3 regions of the Bradyrhizobium sp. MI1.7 genome follow, and region 2 is predicted to be linked to each of the others. Evidence: predicted binding sites of a transcription regulator. Region 2 holds the regulator's gene; each other region holds the start of a gene.
What was found. Region 2 encodes LexA, which represses DNA repair genes until DNA is damaged. Its sites were predicted from a motif close to TGTTCNNNNTGTGTTCNG; they were not measured.

Region 1 (5,562 bases), on a different contig from region 2:
GCTTCATCTCGAGCTATTGCCCGGTGATCGAGTTCGGCCTGGTCGGCCAGACCATGCACCAAGTCGACGAGCGCGTGCCGGTGGTGGATCTGGAGAAGCTGACGCAGGTGTATCGGGGGATTTTGGCGCGGTATTTTGGGTAGGGCGCTAATCGCCGCCCAACCCACCGCCGTCATGCCCGGGCTTGTCCCGGGCATCCACGTTCTTCGGCGCTCCTGACAAGAAAGATCGTGGATGGCCGGGACGAGCCCGGCCATGACGATGTGGCGAGAGCTCGGCACGACTTATTGAACAATCGTCTCGTACAGATCCTTCCATTCGGGATTATCCCTGAGGATCAACCTCACCTTCCACGTCCGCGACCAATGCTTGATGTTGTGCTCGCGCTGGATAGCGGTTTGGATATCCTCATAGCGCTCGAAATAGACCAGCAGCTTGACGCCGTACTTCTTGGTGAAGCCGGGAACGAGTCCGTTTCGATGCTCATAGATGCGGCGAATAATGTCGCTCGTCACACCGACATACAAAATGCCGTTTGGCGCGCTCGCCAGGATGTAGACCCATCCACCATGCATGGTTGCATGTTGGCGCACGTGGATGGCCGGGACAAGCCCGGCCATGACGTCTGTGGCGGCAGCGGGCGCTAGTAATCCACCTTCATCAGATACAGCCCGTCAGGCGGCGCGACGATGCCGCACGCCGCGCGGTTGCGGGCTTCGAGCGCTGCGGTGAGATCGTCCGCGGTCCAGCGGCCCTCGCCGACCCAGACCAGCGATCCCACCATCGAGCGCACCTGGCTGTGCAGGAACGAGCGCGCCGAGGTGAGAATCGTGATCTCGCGGCCGTCGCGGTGCACGTCGAGCTGGTCGAGCGTTTTCTCCGGCGACTTGGCCTGGCACTCGGTGTCGCGAAACGTCGTGAAATCGTGCTTGCCAAGCAGGCGTTGTGCCGCCGCATGCATCGCATCGGCATCGAGCCGGCGCGGCACGCGCCAGGCGTGACCGATATCAAGCGCGAGATTGGCGCGGGTGTTGACGACACGGTAGCGGTAGTGCCGCTTCACGGCCGAGAAGCGTGCCTCGAAGGTGTCAAGGACGATCTCGGCCTCCAGCACCGCGATCGGATGCGGGCGCAGATGCGCGTTCAGTCCGTCGCGAAACCGGCCCGGCGGAAACTGCTTGTCGATGTCGACATGCGCGACCTGGCCGCGCGCATGCACGCCGGCATCGGTGCGGCCCGCACCGTGCACGCGCAGATCCGCGCCGGTCATCGCCTTCACCGCCGCTTCGAGCGCGCCCTGCACGGAAGGCAGCGTGTCCTGCACCTGCCAGCCGAAGAACGGCGCGCCGTCATATTCGATGGTGAGCTTGTAGCGGGGCATCAGGCCAGCCGCATCGGCGGCTTCACAGGCACGCCGCGCAGGAAGTCCGTGGCCTGCATCCGCGCCTTGCCCTCGCGCTGAAGCTCGAGGATGCGGATCGCGCCCTCACCGCAGGCAATCGTGAGCTGGTCGTCGAGCACCTCTCCGGGTGCACCGGAGCCCTTCGCCAGCTCGCAGCGCAGGATTTTTACGCGCGCATTCTCAAGCTCTGCCCAGGCGCCGGGAAACGGCGACAGGCCGTGGATGTGGCGCAGCACAGCGCGCGCCGGCCTGGACCAGTCGATCCGCGCTTCGGCCTTGTCGATCTTGGCGGCGTAGGTGACGCCATCCTCGCTCTGCTTCTTGAGCTGGAGCCCGCCGCGGGCGAGCGCGGCCATCGCGCGCACCATCAGATCGGCACCGATCCGGGAGAGGCGGTCATGCAGATCGACCGCGGTCATGTTGTCGGGAATCGCGATGCGCTCGGCCATGGCGACGTCACCGGTGTCGAGACCGACATCCATCTTCATCACCATGACGCCGCTCTCCGCATCGCCTTCCATGATCGCGCGGTTGATCGGCGCGGCGCCGCGCCAGCGCGGCAGCAGCGAAGCGTGCAGATTGTAACAGCCGAGCTTTGGCGCATCGAGGATCGCCTGCGGCAGGATCATGCCGTAGGCGACGACGACGGCGGCATCCGCATCAAAGGCACGAAACTCGTCGAGCGCTTCGGGCGGCTTCAACGACTTCGGCGTCAGCACGGGCACGCCGAGCTTTCGCGCGGCTTCCTCGACCGGAGTCGGCTGCAATTGCAGGCCGCGCCGTCCGCCGGGCTTGGGCGCGCGGGTATAGACCGCCGCGATCTCGTGGCCGTGCGAGACCAGCTCGAGCAGCGTCGGCACGGAGAAATCGGGCGTACCCATGAAGATCAGGCGGAGAGACATATGACGAGACAATCCTCGGGAACGAGCAAGTTACTCGTCATGGCCGGGCTTGTCCCGGCCATCCACGTTCTCGCTGCTCGCGGCGGCAAAGAACGTGGATGCCCGGCACAAGGCCGGGCATGACGGCGGAGGACGTGGCTACTCCGCGCGCTTGGCGGCTTTCTCGAACTTCTTGATCACGCGGTCGCGCTTGAGTTTTGACAGATAGTCGACGAACAGCACGCCGTTGAGATGGTCGATCTCGTGCTGGATGCAGGTGGCGTAGAGGCCTTCGGCGTCCTCCTCGTGCACCTTGCCGTCGAGGTCGGTGAAGCGCACCCGCACCTTCGCGGGCCTTTCGACCTCCTCGTAATATTCGGGAATCGAGAGGCAGCCTTCCTCGTAGACCGACAGATCCTCGGAGGATGCGATGATTTCAGGGTTGATGAAGACACGCGGCTCCGGCTTTGTCTCGCCGTCCGGGTCAGGCTTGGCGAGGTCCATGGTGATCAGCCGCAAGGGCTGCGCGATCTGGATCGCCGCGAGCCCGATGCCGGGCGCGTCGTACATGGTCTCGAACATGTCGTCAGCAAGCTTGCGGATCTCCGTCGTGACCTTCTCGATCGGCTTGGAGACCAGACGCAGCTGCTTGTCGGGCAGGATGATGATTTCTCTGAGGGCCATGGCCGCGATTTAAGCCGCATGCCGGATGCGGTCAATGCGGCGAGGAACTCCGTTAACCCTCCGCTAACCATAAAACTTCAGGTTTCGTTAACCATAAAAATTAGGGGGCTATTAACCATAAGCGTTCGCTATTCGTTCGCGGAGGGTGTCGAATCGGCTACAAGGGCCGCCATGAACGAGATCATTTTCCTGGCTGGCGACTGGCCGGTCCGCACGATCGATGCGCTGATCGGCTTCGGCGCCCTCGTCGTCATCCTGCTGCTGGTGATCGCGGTCGTGATCGCGCGATCCGGGCGGCGCGGCGCGGAACTCGCCATGGCCAATGCCATCCGCGCGGACGAGCTCGAGGAGCGCCTCAGCCAGGTGCTGCACGCCCAGAGCGAGGCTGCCGGCCGAGCCGACGCCATGACCCAGGCGCTGGCCGGCCGCCAGGCTGACATGGCGCGCGCGGTCAACGAGCGGCTGGATTCGGTGACCCATCGGGTCGGCCAATCCATGGAACACTCGACCCGCAACACCATGGAGAGCCTGCGCGCCCTGCACGAGCGGCTCGGCATCATCGACAACGCGCACAAGAACCTCACCGACCTCACCACGCAGGTGACGACCCTGCGCGACGTGCTCGCCAACAAGCAGTCGCGCGGCGCCTTCGGCCAGGCAAGGATGGAGGCGATCGTCCAGGACGGCTTGCCGAAGGGCGCCTACGAGTTCCAGTTCACGCTCTCGACGGGAAAGCGGCCGGACTGCGTGGTGTTCCTGCCCGACCAGCGCCCGCTCTGCATCGACGCAAAATTTCCGCTGGAGGCGATGACCGCGCTGCACGACGCCCGCACCGACGAGGAGAAGCGCATCGCCACGCAGCGGCTGCGCGGCGACGTGATGAAGCATGTCAGCGACATTGCCGACAAATATCTCGTCGCCGGCGAGACCCAGGAGATGGCGCTGATGTTCGTGCCGTCGGAATCGGTCTACGCCGAGATCCATGACGGTTTCGACGACGTGATCCAGAAGGCCTATCGCGCCCGCGTCGTGCTGGTGTCGCCTTCGCTGCTGATGCTCGCGATCCAGGTGATGCAGCAGATCATGAAAGACGCGCGCATGCGCGACGCCGCCGACCAGATCCGCACCGAGGTGATCAAGCTCGGCGACGATTTGGGACGCCTGCGCGACCGCGTGCTGAAATTGCAGAAGCATTTTGCCGACGCCAACGAGGACGTGCGGCAGGTGCTGATCTCCGCCGACAAGATCGAGAAGCGCGCCGGGCGAATCGAGGAGCTCGATTTCAGCAAGACCGATGCGCCGGAGGGGCCGCATCTGGTGGCAACCGGTGCCGCGGAGCTGTTCCCGAGGAAGCTCCAGGCGGGGGAGTGAGTTTTGAGGCACACTGTCGTGGGGGGGGGGGGGGGGGGGGGGGGGGGCGGGCGGGGGGGGGGGGGGGGGGGGAGGCCCCCCGCCGCGCGCGGGGGGGGGGGGGGGAGCAGCGGGGGGGGGGCGGGGCGGGCCCGCCGTGCTGGCTGGGTGGTTTTTTTTTTTCCCCCCGGGGGGGGGCGCGGGCGGCCCCCCCCCCCCCCCCCACACCTCACTTGTGGCAGCCAGAATCTGCTAACACCTCCCCATGACCGCACCCGACGCGACCTCCCCTGCCAGCCCCGACACGGCCCCCACGTCCTGGCGCGATGGCCTGGCCGTGTACCTGCAACCGCGGGTGCTGATCGTGCTGTTCCTCGGCTTCTCGTCCGGGCTGCCGCTGGCGCTGTCGGGCTCGACGCTGCTGGTGTGGATGCGCGAGGCCGGGGTCGACCTCAAGACCATCGGGCTGTTTGCGCTGGTCGGCACGCCCTACACGCTGAAATTCCTGTGGGCGCCGCTGGTGGATGCGCTGCATGTGCCGCTGTTCACTCGCGCGTTCGGGCGGCGGCGCGGTTGGCTGCTGTTCTCGCAATTGCTGCTGATCATCGCGATCCTGCTGCTGGCGCTTACCGATCCCGCGCGCTCGCCGTTCTACGTCGCGCTCGGCGCGCTGCTGGTCGCGACGACGTCCTCGACGCAGGACATCGTGGTCGACGCGTTCCGCGTCGAGAGCCTGCCGGAGAGCGAGCAGGCTGCCGGAATGGCTTCCTACGTCGCGGCCTACCGCATCGGCATGCTGGTCTCGACCGCGGGCGCGCTGTTCATCGTGTCCGGCTTCGAGGGCACCGGCATTCCGCGCGCGTCGGCCTGGATGTGGGGCTACGTGGTGATGGCGGCGATGGTGCTGATCGGCACGATCACCGCGCTGGCCGCGACAGAGCCCGAGCAATCGGTGCGGGCGGAAGCCGCGACACAAACCGAGACGGCGTTCGCGCGCGTGCTGCACGCGGCGATCGGAGCCTTCTCGGAATTCCTGTCGCGCAAGGATGCGCTCGCCGCGCTCGCCTTCGTCGTGCTGTTCAAGTTCACCGACGCCTTCTCCGGCACCATGACCGCGCCGTTCGTGATCGACCTCGGCTTTTCCCGCAACGATTATGCGGCGATCGTGAAGGGCGTTGGTCTCGCGGCAACGCTGATCGGCGGCTTTGCCGGCGGCTTCCTCGCGCGGCGCTATTCGCTCGCGAC
Region 2 (5,562 bases):
TGATCGGTGCCGGTCCGGTAGGGAACGCCGACGCCGAGATTGATTCCGACCTTGGCGGCGTCCTCCCAGCGCAGAAAACTCCTGGCATCGTGCAGGTCCTTGATGATCAGCGGCAGGCCGGCTTTCCAGATGCGGCCGGGCAGGCCGAAGCCACGCGGAAATCTGGTGTGGCGGGAGTTGAATTCGAACATGTCGGCGGTGCCGTAATAGCCGTCGACGAGCCCCATCTCGTGGGAGGTTTCGGCATCGTTGTGCCAGAGCTCGATCGCGCCGACATGGGCCTCGTCGTCGCCGCAGAACAGCACCATGACAGCTTGCAGGAATTCGCCTGAAAACACCGGCACCGCCACGCCGCAGGTCAGCCCGGCGGCGATGGCCTGATCGGTCCGCTTGAAATAGGAATCGGTGAATCTGGTGAGGATCACGGGGTGGCCGCTGGCCCAGGCCTTGCCGGGAAGTCCCTCGTCATATCCGAAGTGCAGATCCTCGCTCACGTCCCTAAACGCGGACAACCCTTCGCCGTAGAGGCCGCCGCCGAATTCCAGCCGCATGCGCGTGCGGTCAGGCACCCAGAGTTCAACGACGCGAATGAAGGTCTTCATCGAACGTGCCCGCCGTCTCAAGCCGCACCAAGCATCGGCCATTTGGCTGCGGAACGGACGTTTAAAATTCAGGCAGGACAGCGCAAACTTCGTGCGGTGGGAGGCACAACGGCTTGGTCCGCCCGATGGCGTTTCGCGGGGCACGAGCAACACCATCTCGCCGGCCTCGGCCGGCGATGGCGATTTTCAATCCTGGCCCGACCTGCCGGCCGGGAATGGCGATGTCAGCCGATCGGCAGGCGGGTGCTGGTTGGCCGGCTGTCGGTGATGGTCTGCGGCTTGTGCTCGCGCTCGCCGAGCGGCTGGGTCACCGGTAGCTGCAGCACGGTCGCACGCTGGCCTTCGACCAGCTGCGTCACCAGCACGGATTTGCCGTCGGGGAATTCGATCGCATCATGATGGCGATCGGGAATGTGCGGATCGATCTTGCCGAACTTGCCGACGCGCGAATTGACGGTGCGCGTCCAGATCCAGCGATTGTCGTAGCGGACGTTGTCGGCGAAGGCGAGCTCCGTTCCCGGGAGCAGGCAGACCGCGACGGTCGGATCGGCCGCGGAGGCAAAGCCGCGCGTCGAGGTGCCGCGGAAGGTTGTCGTGACGATCGTCTCGCCGACTTCGGCGGGACGCGACGCGACGGCATGCAGGCTGTAGTCACACATCGGGTGCTCCTCATGCAGGGATAGCGACCCACGTCTCTTAATCGAGGCGCAGGCCTCTATCAGAGTGGAAATACCAAACGTTCTGCCGGGTTGTAGGCAAATCTACGGCTCGCCGCCGCAGGCCGCAATCACATTAACTTTCCCGAATCCACCAGGAACAAAGCCCGCCCCTTTGCATTCCGCAGGCGCGTGTCAGCGCCCCGCAGGCGCCGACCAGCCGGAATATTGCCAGCCCGGCCGCGACGGTTGGTCGACGGCGTCGAGGGCCTTGCGGACTTGCTCGCTTACGGCGGTATCCTTGCGGGCATGGGGCCGCGATTGCGCGGCCAAGGCTTGCGCGGCCGATGCTGCGATCAGCGCCACAGCAACTGTGCTCAGAACGATCTGGCGCATGACTTCTCCTCGAACCTGAAGGCCGCGAAGCAGGGCTGCTTCGTGTGGCGTGCCGAGGATGTACCGCTGGAGGAGGGGCCGGATAATCTGCGCGAAACCAGAAAGACTATCCAGCGGAAGCGGACAATCGTCCGCTCCAATCCCGGATCGGCGATGCCGATCGAAAGCGCGCGGGGCGCGAAATGACCGATACCGGCACGTTCGGTATCAATACTTCCGGTACAGTCCGATCAGCTTGCCCTGGATCTTCACCCGGTTGGGCGGCAGAATGCGGACCTCATAGGCCGCATTGGCGGGCTCGAGCGCGATCGAGGCGCCGCGGCGGCGGAAGCGCTTGAGCGTCGCCTCCTCGTCGTCGATCAGCGCCACCACGATATCGCCGGTATCGGCGCTCTCGTTGCGCTGGATCAGCGCCATGTCGCCGTCGAGAATGCCGGCCTCGACCATGGAATCGCCGCGCACTTCGAGCGCGTAATGTTCGCCCGAGCCGAGCATGTCAGGCGGTACGCTGATGGTGTGGCTGCGGGTCTGCAAGGCCTCGATCGGCGTACCGGCCGCGATGCGGCCCATCACGGGGACCGCGACGGGGCGCTCGCCCTCGTCCGGCGGCGGGCTCGAAGTCGTGCGGACCTTGCCGAGATTGCCTTCGATGACGCTCGGCGTGAAGCCGCGGCGGCTGCCGGCGGCGGCCTGAAGCTCGGGCAGCTTGATCACCTCGATGGCGCGGGCCCGGTTGGGCAGGCGCCGGATGAAGCCGCGCTCCTCGAGCGCGGTGATCAGGCGATGGATGCCCGATTTCGAGCGCAGGTCGAGCGCGTCCTTCATCTCATCGAAGGAGGGCGGCACGCCGCTTTCCTTCAGTCGTTCGCTGATGAACCGCAGGAGCTCGTATTGTTTGCGCGTTAACATCTCGACCAAAATCCCCCGGTTGATGTCGTTCGATTCCGAGACGCTGAATTCAGCAGTAAGCCGCTACATTCTCGAAACAAATCATGAACGGACACTATATGTTCGATACATGTTCCGCAACTGCTTAATTTACCGTGAACGCGACAAAGTTCGCGGAACGCACGCGAACGAAGCGCTCAGACGGGCAGCCGCAAGACCTCGCAAGGCGTGCCGGCTTCGGCCTTCGACGCGAATGGCGCGCGCACGAGAAGTGCCTGTGCCGCAGCGAGATTCGCAAGCAGCGAGGAATCCTGGTGATTGACCGGAAGGGCGACGAGCGTGCCGTCGTCGCGCAGCTCGAGGCGTGCGCGCAGGTAATCCTCGCGCTGGTCATTGGCGCCGACATCGCGGCCGAGCACCGCGCGTTCGCGGCGGTGATGAATCATCGAACGGCCCGAAAGCGCGCGAATCAACGGCACCATGAACAGGAAGCCGCAAACGTAGGATGACACGGGATTGCCGGGCAGGCCGATCACGCGCATCGCGCCGAGCCGCCCGTTCATCATCGGCTTGCCCGGCCGCATCGCGATCTTCCAGAACGCCATCGAGATACCTTCGTCCCTCAGCGCCTGCTGGACCAGATCGTGGTCCCCGACCGACGCGCCGCCGGTCGTGATCAGGATGTCGGCGCCGCTCTCCCGCGCGCGGCCGATGCCGGCCGTGGTGGCCTCCAGCGTATCGGCGGCAACGCCGAGGTCGATGGTATCGGCGCCCTCGCTGCGGGCGAGCGCGTGCAGGGCGTAGCCGTTGGAATAGACGATCTGGCCGTGGCCCGGCGTCGTACCCGGCATCACCAGCTCGTCGCCGGTCGCGAGGATCGCGACCTTCGGGCGTCGCCGGACTGGCAGTTGCGGGTAATTCATGCCGGCGGCGAGCGCGAGGTCGCGCTCGGTGAGCCGGGCCCCTTTGCGCAGCAGCACGTCGCCTTCCGAGAAGTCGACGCCGGCGGGGCGGATGTGCCGCCCCGTTACGGCAGCTTCCTTGATCGTTATGCGCTTGCCGTCCGCGATCGTGTCCTCCTGGATCACGACCGCATCAGCGCCATCGGGAACGACACCGCCGGTGAAGATACGCACGGCCTCGCCGGCGCCGACCGATCCCGCAAACGGGCGGCCCGCCGCGACCTCGCCAATCAGGGTGAGCTGGGAGTCGATCTTCGCCGCATCGACCGCGCGCACCGCATAGCCGTCCATTGCCGACATCGCCTGCGGCGGCTGCGTGCGCCGCGCGGCGACGTCGCGCGCGAGCACGCGGTGGAAGGCTGCGTCGAGCGCGATCATCTCTTCAGGCAGCGGCTCTGCGCCCGCCAGCACCGCAGCGAGCGCGTCGGAAACCGGCATCAGGGCCACGGGTGAAAACTCCTGCTGGGCCCGTTCGGGCAAATCGGCGGCGAGAGTTCTAGCCGAGTGCAGGCGCAGAGGCAAAACAGTGGCCGCGCAGGATGATTTATCCTGCGTCATCCGCTCTGCGATGAAGGGTGAGCATCAAGTCCGCCGCGGCATGATCCAGAAGGCGAGACAGACCGGTACGAGGATGGCCATGGCGAGGACGAGAAGGACGAGAGCCACGGCCAGCATCGGTCAACTCCCCGGCGGCTTGTACGGACTGACGTCCGGCGCTGCGGGGCCCTGATCCTTGTCAGGCAGCGGGTCGGCCTGGGATTTCAGGTCGGCGGCCTTGCTGATCAGTTTTGCGGAGAGGTCAGAATCCGAGGTGGTTCTGGCGAATTTCATCAGCAGAGAGGCTTGCTTGGTAAGGTAGGTTTTGCCCAACACGACGATAAGCCCGATGTAGAATTCCCAACGGACTCATGAGTCCCGAGAGGGGCAATCGTTCCGGGAACTCCGTATAAAAATGCACAAAGGGTTTTGGTTCCTCGCCCCCAGGCAAAATAGTTCCACTCGCGGCCCGTCGGCTTGCCGGCCAGAGGTCAGATTCCGAGCGCCTTGAGGGCATTCCCGACGTCGCGGGGCGAGGTCACGTGGACCGCGGTCAGGCCGCGCGACCGCGCTCCTTCGATGTTCTCGGCAAGATCGTCGAAGAACACGATACGGTTCGCCGGCACGCCGATCGCGGCCACGACATGGTCGAAGGCCTCCACATCCGGTTTGCGCAGGCCGATGCTGGACGACAGATACAGCTCGCGGAAATGGCCGAGCAGGCCGGCATATTCCTTCGAGAAGTGGTCCACATGCGGCCGGTTGGTGTTGGAGAAGGCGTAGAGCGGCAACTGCTTCGCCGCACGCGGCAGCAGCTCGGCGATGTCGGGCATCTCGCCGGCGAAGATCGCGTTCCAGCCCTCCAGGAACTGCGCGTCCGAAATGCCGATCCCGAGCGAGGCGCGCAGCGAGTCAAAATAGGCCTCGTCGCTGATCTTGCCGACCTCGTGCAGCCGGTAGGCTTCGCTGTCCCGCACGTAGCGCGCGACGATGGCGTCCGGCTTGCAGCCGGCATGTCCCGCCCAGCAGGCGATCGCCTTGGAGAAATCGATGTCGAGCACGACGCGCCCGAGATCGAACAGCAGCGCGTCCGCGCTGCCGGGAGAGAGCGAGCTCATTGCATCCTTTCACTCAATATCGATAGGGGTCATGGTCGAACAGCGGGAACGCGCTGAACACGCTCGGCGCATTCGTTGCAGTCGCCTGGTGCAGGCAGGACTTGTCGACCTCGGCGAATGAGGTGGCGCCCAAGAGGCCGAGGCAGCGCAGCACCTCGTCCTCGAGCAGCTCCAGCATTCGCCTCACGCCGGCCTCGCCGGCCGCCGCCAATGCCCAGCATTGCAGCCGGCCGATGCCGACCATGTCCGCGCCCGCCGCGATCGCCTTGACGATGTCGGTGCCGCGGCAGAAGCCGCCGTCGACCATGATCTTGGCGCGTCCCTTCACGGCGTCGACGATCTCGGGCAGCACATGCATGGCGCCGCGGCCGTGATCGAGCTGGCGGCCGCCATGGTTGGAGAC
Region 3 (5,562 bases), 160 kb from region 2:
CACCGGCGCGTTGTGCCGTGCCGGACCTATCCGGTTGATTGCAACCGTCAACGGGGACGACACCTGACGGGATCGGCTCGATCTACGAACCGTTCCCGTTCTCGCCGTTCCCACTATCGGCCTCTTCCGTGATGTGCTCGACCGAGACGACGTGCTCGTCCTCGGCGGTGTCGAACACGATCACGCCTTGCGTCGAGCGGCCGGCGATGCGGATGCCTTCGACCGGGCAGCGGATCAGCTGGCCCTTGTCGGTGACCAGCATGATCTGGTCGGCGTCTTCCACCGGGAATGAGGCCACCAGATTGCCGTTGCGGTTGTTGACGCTCATGGCGACGATGCCTTTGCCGCCGCGGCCAGTGGTGCGGTACTCGTAGGACGAGGTCCGCTTGCCGTAGCCGTTGACGGAGACGGTGAGCACGACCTGCTCGGCCGCCGACATCTCGACATAGCGCTCCTGCGGGAGCTGGAAGCTGCCGGAGGTCGTCTCTTCGGCCTCGGCATCCGCCGGAGCCTCGTCGACCACGGCTTCGCCGGCCACCGCACGACGCATCTTCAAATAGGCCGAACGTTCGTCCGAGGTGGTCTCCATGTGGCGCAGGATCGCCAGCGAGATCACCTTGTCGCCCTCGGCAAGCGCAATGCCGCGCACGCCCATCGAAGTGCGGCCGGTAAACACGCGCACGTCGGGGACGGGGAAGCGGATGCACTGGCCGCCGGCGCCGGTCAGCAGCACGTCGTCGCGCTCCGTGCAGATCTGCACGTCCACGATCGCTTCATTCTCATCGAGCTTCATGGCGATGATGCCGGAGCGGCGGACGTCGACGAAGTCGGACAGCTTGTTGCGCCGGACGTTGCCGCCGGTGGTGGCGAACATCACGTCGAGGTTGCCCCAGGTCGATTCATCCTCCGGCAGCGGCATGATGGTGGTGATGCGCTCGCCCTGCTCCAGCGGCAGGATGTTGATCAGCGCCTTGCCGCGCGCGTTCGGCGCGGCCATCGGCAGGCGCCAGACCTTCTCCTTGTAGACCTGGCCGCGCGACGAGAAGAACAGCACCGGTGTGTGCGTCGACGCCACGAACAGGCGGCTGACGAAATCCTCGTCGCGGGTCTGCATGCCGGCGCGGCCCTTGCCGCCGCGGCGCTGCGCCCGGTAGGCCGACAGCGGCACGCGCTTGACGTAGCCGGCGTGGGAGACGGTGACGACCATATCCTCGCGCTGGATCAGGTCCTCGTCCTCGACCTCGCCCTCCTGCTCGATGATCACGGTGCGGCGCGGGGTCGCGAACTCGGCCTTCACCTCGGCGAGCTCGGTCTTGATGATGCCCAGCACGCGGGCGCGCGAGCGCAGGATGTCGAGATAGTCGGCGATCTCGCCGGCGAGCTTGTCGAGCTCGTCGCGGATTTCGTCGCGGCCGAGTGCGGTGAGGCGCTGAAGGCGCAGGTCGAGAATGGCCCTCGCCTGTTCCATCGACAGCCGGATCGTGCCGTCCTCGCTGATGCGGTGGCGCGGATCGTCGATCAGCGTCAGCATGTCCTCGACGTCCCGTGCCGGCCAGTCGCGCGACATCAGGGTGTCGCGGGCAGTGGTCGGGTCGGGCGAGGTCCGGATGACGCGGATCATCTCGTCGATATTGGCGACCGCGATCGCCAGACCAACCAGGATGTGGGCGCGATCGCGCGCCTTGGCGAGCAGGAACTTGGTGCGACGCGTGACGACCCGCTCGCGGAAGTCGACGAAGATCGCCAGCAGGTCCTTCAGATGCATGATCCGCGGACGGCCGCTGTCGAGCGCCACCATGTTGACGCCGAAGCTCGTCTGCAGCGGCGTGAATCGGTACAGCTGATTCAGCACCACATCCGGCACGGCGTCGCGCTTCAATTCGACGACGACGCGGTAGCCGTCGCGGTCGGATTCATCGCGCAGGTCGCCGATGCCCTCGATCTTCTTTTCCTTGACCAGCTCGGCGATGCGCTCCACCATCGTCGCCTTGTTCACCTGGTAGGGAATCTCGGTGATGATGATCGCCTCGCGCTCCTTGCGGATGGTCTCGATCGCGACCTTGCCGCGCATGACGATGGAGCCGCGGCCGAGGTGGTAGGCGGCGCGGATGCCCGCGCGTCCGAGAATGACGCCGCCGGTCGGGAAATCCGGTCCCGGAACGATGTTGATGAGTTCCTCGATGGTGAGCGCAGGATTGTCGATCAACGCGACGCAGGCGTCGATGACCTCGCCGAGATTGTGCGGCGGGATGTTGGTGGCCATGCCGACCGCGATGCCGCCCGCCCCGTTGACCAGGAGGTTCGGGAACTTGGCCGGCAGGACCGACGGCTCGGTTTCGTTGTTGTCGTAGTTCGGCTGGAAGTCGACGGTGTCCTTGTCGATGTCGGCCAGCAGAGCCAACGCCACCTTCGTCAGTCGCGCTTCGGTGTACCGATAGGCGGCCGGGGGATCGCCGTCGACCGAGCCGAAATTGCCCTGGCCGTCGATGAGCGGCACGCGCATCGAGAAGTCCTGCGCCATCCGGACCATGGCGTCGTAGATCGACTGGTCGCCATGCGGATGATATTTACCGATGACGTCACCGACCACGCGCGCCGACTTGACGTACTTCTTGTCGGGCGTGTGCCCCTGCTCGTTCATCGAGTAGAGGATGCGGCGATGAACCGGCTTCAACCCGTCGCGCGCATCAGGCAGCGCACGCGCCACGATCACGCTCATCGCGTAATCGAGGTAGGACTTCTTCATCTCCTCGTAGATGGAAACGGGACGAATGTCCGAGGGTTGCGCCGGCTGGTCGCCGGGCTTGTTGTCGTCGTCAGCCAAGGGGAAATCCGGTGAGATTTTATCTGGGAATCATATAGCGCATCGCCCCCCTGATAACCACCCTTGCGAGGTCTGGGGAAGCGGTTTTTCCGACTGTTTTTCCAGAGACTTACGAGCTCAGCACCACTGCCTCGAGCGAAGCCGGAATGAGCCGCCGGGAACCACGTCCTAGGCTCCGAAAATCACCCGGTGCATGATCCGTCCAGGCACGAGCGTGAACAGCCCGGCAATGACGAGCGCGCCGACGAACGTCATGATCATGATACGCCGGTGATCGGCGACCCGATGGGTATGCGCCCGCCACACCGCGAGCGGTAGCATCACCAGCGTGAAGATCGACAGGAGATGGATCGGGCTGAACGGCCCGACGGATCTGGTGGATCCAGAACGACGAGGCCGCCACCACCGCCATCAGCGCCACCCAGATCCAGCCGATCGTCCGGTGCGGCAGCGTTCCCTTGGGGGCAGCAAACTGGACAAGGCCGAGCACGAAGGCGGCCATGGCGGCAAAGGCGTGCAGCGGGATCGCTGGAGCGGCCTCAAGCAGCGGCGCAACGCTCATGCAGGGGTCTCTCCGATCGACGGCCAACCCATGTGAACAGGATTAACATCAAGTTAATACCATTCACATCACGCCTCGTCAAAGGCTTGAGGCAGCACATGAGGCAAGCCCGGAAAAACCGAGCCTTGCCCGTCAATTCGTAAGGAAACCTGTCGCTCTACGCGAGCAAGGTGACATCAGGGGCGAAGCGCCCCCGCTCGTCTCAGAACGGGATGTCGTCGTCCATGTCGCTGTTGCGGCCACCGCCGCCGCCGGCGGCCACAGCGCGGCGCGGCGCGCTGCTGACGGGACCGGAGGAGCCGAAATCGCCGCCCGGCTCGTCGCCGAAGCTGCCGCCTCCACCGCCGCCGCCGCGGCCGTCGAGCATCGTCAGGGTCGAGTTGAAGCCCTGGAGCACGACCTCGGTGGAGTACTTCTCGGCGCCGCTCTGGTCGGTCCATTTGCGGGTCTGGAGCGCGCCCTCGATGTAAACCTTCGCGCCCTTCTTCAGGTACTGCTCGGCGACCTTGCAGAGCCCTTCATTGAAGATCACGACGCGATGCCACTCGGTCTTTTCCTTGCGCTCGCCGCTATTCTTGTCGCGCCAGGTCTCCGAGGTGGCGATGCTCAAATTCGCGATCGGCCGCCCGTCCTGGGTGCGGCGGATTTCGGGATCCTTGCCGAGATTTCCAACCAGAATGACCTTGTTGACGCTTCCCGCCATCGCCGCTCTCCACTCCGAATGCCACTGAATTTTAGAAGGCCCGGGACGCGCCCGCGTCCTCTGCAACCTGTTGACGCGACCCTATACGCTTGCGCGGACGGATCGGCCCGTCACCCCTCCACTTATCCCCATATATAGCACCCCTGGCGGGTTCGTTCCAGATTTGTTCTTATGACACCCCTCACCTTGTTGCGTTGGCAAGACGACACCGCGCGGCACAAAGACGGCCTGCGCCAAATGGAATTTCCCCGAATTCCTGAGGACGGCGAAACAGCTTAACATTCATCAAGTTAGAAGCAGTTCAGATGCCGCCCGACTGTTGCATTCCGGAGACGGACTCCGCCTCCCGCCTAAGCTACGCTTGCCGCGGAATTAGATTCTTATAGGCGTCGCGCCTGATCAGCCGCTTCGGGGACTTCGAAAAGCGGTCAGAAACAGGGGGGACTGCAATGAATAAGATTTTGATTGGTACTATTGGTGCAATCGCGTTGGGGCTGTCGGCTCCCGCAAGCGCGGCAGATCTCGCTGCGCGTCCCTACACCAAGGCTCCGGCACCGATGATCGCGACCATCTACGACTGGAGCGGCTTCTACATCGGTATCAACGGCGGCGGCGGCACCAGCCACAAGTGCTGGGACGTCGATATCGGCGGTGGCGTTCTCGTAGGCGAAGGCTGCCACAACGCGACCGGCGGCACGGTCGGCGGCCAGGTCGGCTACCGCTGGCAGTCAGCCAACTGGGTGTTCGGCTTCGAAGGCCAGGGCAACTGGGCCGATTTCTCGGGTGACAACATCAGTGCGATCAGCGGCCTGCGCGATCGTTCGAAGATCAACGCCTTCGGCCTGATTACCGGTCAGGTCGGTTACGCCTGGAACAACGTCCTGGTCTACGTGAAGGGCGGCGGCGCCGTCGTCGGCGATCGCTACCGCAGCTTCGACGTCGCCAGCGGCCTCGAGTTCGACCGGGCCAACGAGACCCGTTGGGGCGGCACCGTGGGTGCGGGCGTCGAGTTCGGATTCGCCCCGAACTGGACCGTGGGCTTCGAGTACGACCACATCTTCCTCGGCAACCGCACCATCGGCTTCACCGGATCCGGCAATTTCGCCCCGCTCGGCGTCGCCACACGCTCCGATCGCATCAGCCAGGATGTCGATATCGGCCTCGTCCGCGTGAACTACCGCTGGGGCGGCCCCATGATCGCAAGATACTGATATCCCTCTGAGATCGCTTGGAGATCAAAGGCCGGCCTCGCGCCGGCCTTTTTGCGTGGGCAACGGGAATTATAGGTCAGTCACCGTTACGTTTTGCGATTATTGTGGCTTTTGGGAGACACAACTTGCGGCTTTGCTGATGTAAGCACGACATCAGTTGGACCACGGCGTCCGATGTCCTTCCGAACGCACGGAAGGCAAAAACAGAAACCGGGACTGGGATTAGTTTGAAAATGAAGAAGGTTTTGTTGGCTTCGGCCTG

Region 1: AC0L3X_RS41415 (DNA recombination protein RmuC) is a predicted target of LexA. The motif match lies at 3,090-3,107, and genes of this name have one in related genera.
Region 3: AC0L3X_RS04995 (single-stranded DNA-binding protein) is a predicted target of LexA. The motif match lies at 4,243-4,260, and genes of this name have one in related genera.

The regions. Positions count from the first base shown of each region.
Region 1 covers NZ_JBVVPO010000085.1:21,023-26,584, reverse strand. Annotated here, with positions in the region: gene dapE (succinyl-diaminopimelate desuccinylase) at 1-143, shown strand, start outside; gene AC0L3X_RS41435 (GIY-YIG nuclease family protein) at 285-620, opposite strand; gene truA (tRNA pseudouridine(38-40) synthase TruA) at 644-1,381, opposite strand; gene fmt (methionyl-tRNA formyltransferase) at 1,381-2,304, opposite strand; gene def (peptide deformylase) at 2,443-2,967, opposite strand; gene AC0L3X_RS41415 (DNA recombination protein RmuC) at 3,139-4,338, shown strand; gene AC0L3X_RS41410 (AmpG family muropeptide MFS transporter) at 4,583-5,562, shown strand, end outside.
Region 2 covers NZ_JBVVPO010000003.1:251,785-257,346, reverse strand. Annotated here, with positions in the region: gene AC0L3X_RS05725 (GAF domain-containing protein) at 1-602, opposite strand, end outside; gene AC0L3X_RS05720 (hypothetical protein) at 827-1,261, opposite strand; gene AC0L3X_RS05715 (hypothetical protein) at 1,508-1,840, shown strand; gene lexA (transcriptional repressor LexA) at 1,862-2,563, opposite strand; gene AC0L3X_RS05705 (molybdopterin molybdotransferase MoeA) at 2,740-3,951, opposite strand; gene AC0L3X_RS05700 (hypothetical protein) at 4,183-4,335, opposite strand; gene AC0L3X_RS05695 (HAD family hydrolase) at 4,533-5,159, opposite strand; gene AC0L3X_RS05690 (alpha-hydroxy acid oxidase) at 5,173-5,562, opposite strand, start outside.
Region 3 covers NZ_JBVVPO010000003.1:95,579-101,140, forward strand. Annotated here, with positions in the region: gene gyrA (DNA gyrase subunit A) at 83-2,824, opposite strand; partial or broken gene AC0L3X_RS04990 (DUF2306 domain-containing protein) at 2,993-3,386, opposite strand; gene AC0L3X_RS04995 (single-stranded DNA-binding protein) at 3,589-4,089, opposite strand; gene AC0L3X_RS05000 (outer membrane protein) at 4,539-5,300, shown strand; gene AC0L3X_RS05005 (outer membrane protein) at 5,534-5,562, shown strand, end outside.